4 regions of the Kitasatospora sp. NPDC087861 genome follow, and region 3 is predicted to be linked to each of the others. Evidence: riboswitches for the same ligand, from Rfam matches in the RefSeq annotation. Region 3 holds a riboswitch; each other region holds the start of a gene.

Region 1 (2,189 bases), on a different contig from region 3:
TGCCGTCCGAGAAGACCTTGACGCCGTTGACGTACCAGTCCACCGAGGTGGCGCCGTAATACGTCCCGATGGTCACCCACTGGTCCTTCGCGATCGCGCTCGCGTCGGTGTAGTACTTGGGGTTGCCGGGGTTGACGTGGTTGGTCAGCTCCAGCAGGTTCGGGTTGTCGGGGTGGTACTCGAAGGAGTCGACCTCCCCGTTGCCGTTCTTCCAGGTCCAGAGGGCCGGCCAGGCGCCGGAGCCGGACGGCAGCTTGACCCGGGTCTCGGCGTAGTCGCCGGTCTTGACCTGGAAGCCCTCGCTGGAGCCCTCGGTGGTCAGGAAGCCGGTGTTCCAGGCCTGCTTGCCGTTCTCCAGCGTGCTGCCGCTCGGCGCGGCGGTGAAGGTGGCGACCCCGTTCGCGACGCTGACGTTGTTCTTGTTCAGCCAGTCGAGCTTGTTGTCGTCCGGGTTGTGGTTGCCGTACTTGTACGAGCTGGTCTTGTCGCCGACCCAGCGCGAACCCCAGCTGATCGGACTGTTGAACTCGTCGGACCAGGTCAGCGACTTGCCGGCGACCGGGGAGACCGGGGTGCTCGGCGACGGACTGGCCGTGGCGCTCGGGCTGCTCGTCGGGGAGGGCTTCGGGGTCGGGGTGGCGGTCGGCTTCGGGGTGGCGGTCGCGGTCGGAGCCGGGGTCGAGGTCGGAGCCGGGGTCGAGGTCGCGGTCGGAGCCGGGGTCGAGGTCGGAGCCGGGGTCGAGGTCGCGGTCGGAGCCGGGGTCGAGGTCGCGGTCGCGGTCGCGGTCGGCGCCGGGGTCGGAGTCGAGGTCGGCGCCGGGGCGTTGGAGACCACGAGCTGCTGCGAGGGCAGGTTGTGCCAGGCCCCGCCGAGGTCCTGCCAGAAGCCGAACTGGGTGTACGTCCCGGCCGGCAGGGTGCGCGCGCCGCTGGTGAAGTTCAGGCCGCTCGGGCAGATCCGCGCGTTGGAGGCGTTGCCGGGGAAGTCGAGGTTGGCGCCGGACGCGTCCCGGACGCCCACGCCGACGGTCTTCGCGGTGAAGCAGGCCGAGGAGTGCAGGGTCAGCGAGGCGGTGGTGGCCTTGGTCGCGACCATGGTCGCCGGGGCCAGCCGGTCCTGGGTGACGGTCGGAGCGGTGGCGGCCTGGGCACCGGTGACGGCCGGCAGGCCGAACAGTCCGGCGCCGGTGATGGCGAACGCTCCGGTGGCGGCGAGAGCGGCGCTGCGGCCCCGGCGGGAGGGGCGGGCGTGACGCGGCGCGCGGCGACGGGCAGGCTGGTGCATGGGAGTGTCCTCTGCGACGCCTGCGAGGTGAGCTGTCGGATTCGGGCGGAGGTGGCCCGGCCGCCGGTGGAAGCGGCTTCACCCCTAGCCACGGCCCGCACGCGGGAGCGTACGGGCCGGGCGCTGACCTTGGTTCCCCCGCTCCTGTCCGTTGTGGTGCTCGATTGCCGACCGGCGGGTGGACAGGACTCGGCGTCCCGGCGGCGGAGTCCGCGAGAGCGAACGACCGTTGCAGGCTAGGCAGACCGTACGTGAACGGACAACCCGGCCGGGTCGGTTGTCGCACAGCTCACAGTGGTGTCGATCAACGACGCTGTGTGGTGGATCCGTTGGGGTCGATCAAGGGATCGGCGGACCAGGGAAGCAGCGGATCGGAAGCGGATCAGCGGACCAAGGGATCAGTCGAGCCAGCCGTCGACCTGGCTCTCGGCCTCCGGCGCCCAGGCGAGTTCCAGGTGGTTGAGACCGGCGAGCAGCCGGGTGCCGCCGATCGTCGCGACACCGGTGGTGTCCAGGGCGCTCGCGGTGAACACGATGCCGTCGCTGGGCCCCCGGTTCTCGTTGAGCACGCCCGGGATGTCGGCCGACCCGCCCGCGAGCAGGTAGGTGCGCACCGACGCCGGGACTCCGGCCTGCTGCAGCGGCGCGATCAGCGACCCGGCGTCGATCGCCGCCTGGATGCCCTGGCCGGAGGTGTAGAAGCCCTGGCCGCCGTAGTAGGTGGTCCACCAGTCCTGGGAGGTGCCGTCCACCCCGTACCGGCCGTCCCAGCGGGCGAGCAGCTGACGCTGTCCCGGGTAGCAGTCGTGGCCGCCGGTGGGCAGCACGCCGAGGCAGGGCTGCGCGGTGTACGTGCCGTAGCAGGTCATGTACAGGTGCGGGGACGGCGCGTTGGCGGTGCCGC
Region 2 (2,189 bases), on a different contig from region 3:
GCAAGCAGGCCGACCAGCTGCAGGACCAGGTGGCCCGCAGCCAGGACCAGATGACCCAGCTCCAGACCGGCCTGGCCGGGGTGGCGGGCGAGCAGTACCGCACCGGCGGGATCGACCCGTCCGTCCAGCTGATGCTCTCCTCCGACCCGTCCGGCTACTTGGAGAAGGCCTCCACCGTCCAGCAGGCCAGCACCAGCGAGACCGAGGCGCTCAAGGGTCTGCTGGACCAGCAGCGCCGGCTGGACCAGGAGAAGACGGAGGCCGCCGCCGTCCTGGCCTCGCTCGACTCCACCACCAAGGACCTGAACCAGGCCAAGTCGGACGTCAACCAGAAGCTCAAGGCCGCGCAGGACCTGCTGAACTCGCTCAGCGCCTCGGAGCGCGCCGCGCTGCGCGCCCAGCAGACGCAGGACGACCGGGCCTCGCGCGGCAGCGAGCGCACCGACCTCGGCAGCCTCCCGCAGGCCGGTGGCTACGCGGGCGTGGCCGTCGCCAAGGCGATGAGCAAGCAGGGCTCGCCGTACGTGTGGGGCGCCACCGGCTCGAGCACCTTCGACTGCTCGGGCCTGATGGTCTGGGCGTACGGCCAGGCCGGCATCTCGCTGCCGCGCACCTCGCAGGAGCAGGGCAACGTCGGCACCCGGGTCACGCTGGACCAGGCCCAGCCGGGCGACCTGGTCATCTACGGCCCCGACCGGCACCACGTCGCGATGTACATCGGCAACGGCATGGTGGTGCACGCGCCGCACACCGGCGACGTGGTGAAGGTGATGAAGGCCGACGCGATGCCGATCAACACGATCCGCCGGGTCTGACGGCCCGACACGCCCGTTGGCCCCGCCCGGGCCTGTGATCCGCGCCACCCTCCGACCGGGGGGTGGCGTTCGGGTTTGCCCGCCGGGCGAGCACATCGTGAAAGACGATCAGCTTTGCGTGTGGCAGTGATCACCATCTGTCATATTCACCAAAGAACTTTGGTCTTCTTCCGTCTTTTTTCTGACAAGGATTTGAACGGATCACGGTTCAGTTACTAGGGTCGTGCTTCGAACCACCGCACTGTCGATCGCCCAGCCGGGGTGGCGGCGGTGGTTTCCGTCGAGTTCGCGACGCAGCGGGGCGGGCCGTGTGCCTGCCCGACGGGGAGCCCAGCAGTCGGGGGCGCTGTCGAGCGGAGCCGGGGAACCACGTTCCTCCGGGGTGAATCGGCGCCAGGTCGGCCGGTGGAACGGCCGTGAGGCGTCGTAGGGCATGCTTCCGGCCCGAACCCGTCAGCTCACCCGGTAGGCGGCGCAGGAAGAAGGAGTCCGCCTTCGTGGCGTCCCATCGTCGTCCCAAGCCCGCCGGCCGCGCCCGGGTGTCGATCCTGACCGGCTTCGCCGCCGCGGCGGTCGCCATGTCCGCGCAGTCCGGTGCCCACGCGGACCCGCAGCCGACCAAGGACCAGGTCAAGGAGCAGGTCGACCAGCTCTACGAGCAGGCCGAGGTCGCGACCGAGAAGCTCAACGGCGCCCAGGAGAAGCAGCAGCAGCTGCAGAAGCAGGTCGCCGGCCTGCAGGACCAGGTGGCGCGGCAGCAGGCGCAGGTGACCGACCTGCAGGGCGGCCTGGCCGAGATCGCCGGCGAGCAGTACCGCAACGGCGGCATATCCCAGACCGTCCAGCTGATGCTCTCCGCCAGCCCGGACAACTTCCTGAGCCAGGCCGACACCCTGAACCAGGCCGGCAGCACCCAGAAGGGTCAGCTCACGCAGCTCCAGGAGGAGCAGCGCAAGCTCGACCAGGTGCGCTCCGAGGCCCAGGGCAAGCTCGCCGAGATGGAGAGCACCACTCAGCAGCTGAAGGCCGCCAAGGACGAGGTCCAGGGCAAGCTCAAGGCCGCGCAGGACCTCCTCAACACCCTGACCGAGCAGGAGCGCCAGGCGCTGCGCGCGGCCGAGGAGAAGGCCGCCGCCGACGCCAAGGCCAAGGCCGACGCCGCCGCGAAGGCCGCTCAGCAGCAGGCCGCCGCCCAGCAGAGCGCCGACCGCTCCTCCCGCGACACCAGCCGCACCGACCTGAGTGCCCCGCAGACCTCCGCGCCGACGGCCCCCAAACCGGCCGCAGGCAGTTCGCGCGGTGCCGCGGCGCTGTCCATCGCCGCCTCCAAGCTCGGCACCCCGTACGCCCGCGGCGGCACCGGTCCGAGTTCCT
Region 3 (2,189 bases):
TGGCGCGCGCCGGCTGCTGGAGCAGGGCCTGATGCGGCGCAGCTACCGCAACCTGGCCGAGCTGACCGCGCTGGGCCGGCCGATGCCGGACGAACTCGCCGGGGACTTCGGGGAGTTCGAGGACGCGGCGGCGGAGGCGGCGCTCGACCTGTACGGGGAGTGGACGGCGCCCGGGCTGCCGCGGCTGCTGGTGACGGAGTTCCCGGACCTCGCACCGGAGCCGGGGCAGGAGGAGATCGACACGTATCTGGCGGGGCTGGCGCAGGAGTGACGTGTGCAGGAGTGACGTGTGCGGGCGCGGCGTGTCTGAGCCCGGCGCGTCCGGGCGTGATGTGACGGAGCCCCGGCCGCGCGGTGTGCGGCCGGGGCTTCGCGGGTGCGTCAGGGGTTGAGGCCGCGCTGCTGGAGCCAGGTCTCCGGGTCGACCGGGGCGCCGCCGCCGGGGCGGACCTCCAGGTGCAGGTGCGGGCCGGTCACGTTGCCGGTCGCACCGACCTTGCCGATCTGCTGGCCGGAGCCGACCTTGCCGGAGCCCTTGATGATCGAGGAGAGGTGGCAGTACCAGATTTCGGTGCCGTCGGGCAGCGTCTCGACGATCCGGTAGCCGTACGAGCCGGACCAGCCGGCCGAGGTGATGGTGCCCTGGCCGACCGCGTAGACGGGGGTGCCGGTGTCGGCGGCGAAGTCCAGGCCGGTGTGCAGGTGGGCCCAGTAGCGGGCGCTCTGGCCGTAGTGGGCGGAGAGGTTGTAGTCGCGCACCGGCAGGGTGAGGGCGGCGGCCTTGGCCCGCTCGGCCTCGTCGGCGGCCCGCTTGGCCTCGGCCTCCTTGGCGGCGGCCTTGGCCTCCGCCTCCTTCGCGGCCTGCACGCGGGCGCCCTCCTCGGCGGCGGTGCGCTGGCTGTCGGCCTGCTGCTGGATGCGGGCGGCGAGCGCGAGGCCGGGGTCGGCGGAGAGCGCGACCGGGGTCTCGTCCGGGGCCTCGATGGCGGGGGCGGCAGCCGGGGTGGCGGAGGCGAAGCCGGTGGCGCCCAGGGTCGCGGCGACGGCAGTGACGCCGAGCAGCGGGGAGGCCCCACGGGTCTGACGCGGCATCCGGTGCCGGTTGGTCTCGACGTCCGGGCCGGAGTGCTCGGGGCTGTCCGAGCCGGGGTGGTCGAGGAGCTGGGTACCGGCTGCGGGGCCGGCCGGGTGTGCCGGGGTGTGCGTCGACGCCACGGAGGCGCGCTCCTTTCCTTCCTTCGCGCCTACCGGGTTAGCTGACGGGTTCGGAGCAGGAAGGTCTCCTACGGCCGGGCCGGAGCCCTGCCGATTCACCCCAAGGAACGTGGTTCCCCGGCTCCCTGACCTGCCCGGAGGCCGGCCGGCGGGATTAGGCGACGGCGCACGGTGCCGTCTGGGTACGGCGTTGACGACCGCGCTGCGTTATCAAACGTTAATCCTAGGAGGCCCTGATTCCAAGCCGTTCGCTCGGGACGACCGGAGACGGGCGGGGCAATCTGGGACACGATGGGCGTTTTGCGACCCTTGACCACCATTGACGCCACCTAACATGATCGGACGTCAACGAACGACCCCCCACCTGAGTACTCCTACTCATGTGCGGCCCGGCCGCGCCGCCGCATTCTGGCGCCATGAACGCACCGATGCAGTCACGCACGACGGCCGCGTACCACCTCCAGGCCGTACTGTCCTTCGCGCTGTCCGGCAGCGCCCTCGCCGTCGGAATCGCCTACCTGCCGGTCGGCGGCTGGACCCGGGCCTTCCTCGGCATCGGCCTCCTCTACACCGTCACCTCCTCCTTCACGCTGGCCAAGGTGATCCGCGACCGGCAGGAGACGAACGAGATCGTCACCCGGGTGGACCAGGCCCGGCTGGAGAAGCTGCTCAGCGAACACGACCCGTTCAAGGTCGAGGGGGCCTGAGGGGCGGACTCCGAGGGTCGGCACTCCGACTGCCTGCCGAGAGCTTGACGGCTAAGGCTATTAGCCTTAGCTTTATGGCTATCGGCAGAACGGCCGATGACCCGCACCGGCGGTCCCAGGAGGCCCACCATGAACGCCACCAGCGCCCCCAGCACCCAGTACCTCGACGTCCACGGCGGCCGGATCGCCTACGACGACACCCGGCACGGCGAGGGCACCCCCGTCGTCCTGCTCCCCGGGATGCTCGACACCCGCGCCGCGTACCGG
Region 4 (2,189 bases), on a different contig from region 3:
AGCGGTGAAGCGGATGCGGGCGTACCTGCTGGAGCTGATCCACCGCAAGCGGGCGGATCCGGGGGAGGACCTGATCTCGGGCCTGATCCGGGCGAGCGACCACGGCGAGCACCTGACCGAGAACGAGGCCGCGGCGATGGCCTTCATCCTGCTGTTCGCGGGGTTCGAGACGACGGTGAACCTGATCGGCAACGGCACCTACGCGCTGCTGCGCAACCCGGGGCAGCGGGCGCTGCTGCAGGAGTCGGTGGCGCGCGGCGAGACGGCGCTGCTGGAGACCGGGATCGAGGAACTCCTGCGCTACGACGGGCCGGTGGAGCTGGCGACGTGGCGCTTCGCGACGCGGCCGCTGTCGATCGGCGGGGTGGACATCCCGGTGGGCGATCCGGTGCTGGTGGTGCTGGCCGCGGCGGACCGCGATCCGGCCAGGTTCGCGGACGAGAACACCCTTGACCTGGCCCGGAGGGACAACCCGCACCTGGGTTTCGGCCACGGGATCCATTACTGCATCGGCGCCCCGCTGGCCCGGCTGGAGGGGCGGAGTGCGCTGGCCACGCTGCTTTCCCGGTTGCCGGATCTGCGGCTTGCGGAAAGCCCGGAGAATCTGCGCTGGCGGGGTGGCCTGATCATGCGTGGGCTGCGGGAACTCCCGGTCGAATTCAGTCCGGAGAGCAGGTCGCCGCATGCGCCCGTGCCACCTGTCGACGCTCCGACGCGCTGACGAGGCGTCGCCGGACGGCCTCCACGGGCAGTCTGAACCATCATCAATCCGGACATAGCGCCTCCGTTGGTAGGCGACCGAACACGGGCCGTAATTTCTGTGTGATATCGGTGATATGAGCTTGTGATTGGTCTGAGGATCTGTCTACTCTCCCTGGAGTCCGCAGCTGCGGACCTCGTGCGCGGAACGCCGAATCCTGCCCGCCGCGTCACGGGAAACCGACCAGACCCTGGGCAGGGGCGGGGGAACCAGGTTTGTTGCCGTTCCCCAACGGCTTGGGGTGAAGCCGCCCGAGCGGAATCGTTTCCGCTTTCGGCGGCCGGGCCACCTCCCGGTCCGAACCCGACAGCTCACCTCGCAGGCGTGCGGAGAGGGACCTCTTCATGCTGTTCGTTGGAACTGGCCGCCACCGTCGTCGCACCCAGGCCGAGAAGGCCATCGCCGTCGCCGGTGTGGCCGGCGTCGGACTCGCGATGCCGATCCTCACCGCCACCGGTGCCTCCGCCGCCCCGGCCTCCGCCTGGGACTCCGTCGCCCAGTGCGAGAGCGGCGGCAACTGGAGCATCAACACCGGCAACGGCTTCTACGGCGGCCTGCAGTTCACCTCCAGCACCTGGAAGGCGTACGGCGGCACCTCCTACGCGCCGCAGGCCAACCAGGCCAGCAAGGGGCAGCAGATCTCGGTCGCCGAGAAGGTGCTGGCCTCGCAGGGCCCGGGCGCCTGGCCGGTCTGCTCGCAGAAGGCCGGTCTGAGCAAGGGCGGCGCCCCGGCGTCCGTCGACACCTCCTCGGACGCCAAGCCCGCCAAGCAGTCCGCCGCCAAGCCGGCCCAGCAGGAGCAGGCCCCGAAGCCGGTGCAGCAGGACGCCCCGAAGCCGGCCGCCCAGCAGCCGGCGCAGCCGCAGGCCCAGGGCTTCGCCGGCAAGGCCGGCTGGGACGCCGACGCGAAGGTGTACTGGTACCAGAACAACGGCGCCTGGTACTGGACCAGCCACCAGAGCGTCTACCAGCAGTACGCGGGCCAGGCCGCCGCCCAGCCGCAGTCCGCGCCCCGGGCCGCGCAGCCCGTCCAGCCGGTCCAGCGCGTCCAGCCCATCCTGCCCGCGCAGTCCGCCCCGGCCGCGCAGACCGGCCACGACTACACCGTCCGGTCCGGCGACACGCTGTCGAGCATCGCCACCGCCCAGGGCGTGTCCGGCGGCTGGCAGTCGGTGTACGACGGCAACCGCGGCACCGTCGGCGGCGACCCGAACCTGATCATGCCCGGCCAGGTGCTGCACCTCGGCTGATCCTGCGAGGCCCGGCGAAGGAAGGGGGACGGGCTCCGTCCCCCTTCCTTCGCATTCGCCCGTTTCGATCGGACAGTCAGGTGAACTACCGGCAGGTAGTCGGGCCACACGCTGAGACGGGACCGAGGCCAACGTGGCCCCGGCGGCCAGGGCGGTTAGGCTCTGGTCGTAACGACTTC

What was found. Region 3 has a riboswitch for cyclic di-AMP ahead of ACIOJE_RS23230 (M23 family metallopeptidase). Riboswitches for the same ligand answer to the same signal wherever they lie in the genome.
Region 1: linked by a shared signal. The riboswitch ahead of ACIOJE_RS09985 (hypothetical protein) and the one ahead of ACIOJE_RS23230 (M23 family metallopeptidase) in region 3 are both predicted to bind cyclic di-AMP.
Region 2: linked by a shared signal. The riboswitch ahead of ACIOJE_RS21215 (NlpC/P60 family protein) and the one ahead of ACIOJE_RS23230 (M23 family metallopeptidase) in region 3 are both predicted to bind cyclic di-AMP.
Region 4: linked by a shared signal. The riboswitch ahead of ACIOJE_RS40520 (transglycosylase family protein) and the one ahead of ACIOJE_RS23230 (M23 family metallopeptidase) in region 3 are both predicted to bind cyclic di-AMP.

What each region holds. Positions count from the first base shown of each region.
Region 1 covers NZ_JBIUUS010000005.1:118,167-120,355, reverse strand. The annotation lists gene ACIOJE_RS09985 (hypothetical protein) at 1-1,285, opposite strand, end outside; cyclic di-AMP (ydaO/yuaA leader) riboswitch at 1,288-1,454, opposite strand; gene ACIOJE_RS09980 (esterase/lipase family protein) at 1,684-2,189, opposite strand, start outside.
Region 2 covers NZ_JBIUUS010000014.1:174,392-176,580, reverse strand. The annotation lists gene ACIOJE_RS21220 (C40 family peptidase) at 1-815, shown strand, start outside; cyclic di-AMP (ydaO/yuaA leader) riboswitch at 1,150-1,302, shown strand; gene ACIOJE_RS21215 (NlpC/P60 family protein) at 1,313-2,189, shown strand, end outside.
Region 3 covers NZ_JBIUUS010000016.1:181,791-183,979, reverse strand. The annotation lists gene ACIOJE_RS23235 (hypothetical protein) at 1-271, shown strand, start outside; gene ACIOJE_RS23230 (M23 family metallopeptidase) at 382-1,215, opposite strand; cyclic di-AMP (ydaO/yuaA leader) riboswitch at 1,228-1,386, opposite strand; gene ACIOJE_RS23225 (YiaA/YiaB family inner membrane protein) at 1,644-1,922, shown strand; gene ACIOJE_RS23220 (alpha/beta fold hydrolase) at 2,052-2,189, shown strand, end outside.
Region 4 covers NZ_JBIUUS010000075.1:8,117-10,305, reverse strand. The annotation lists gene ACIOJE_RS40525 (cytochrome P450) at 1-721, shown strand, start outside; cyclic di-AMP (ydaO/yuaA leader) riboswitch at 932-1,099, shown strand; gene ACIOJE_RS40520 (transglycosylase family protein) at 1,105-2,010, shown strand.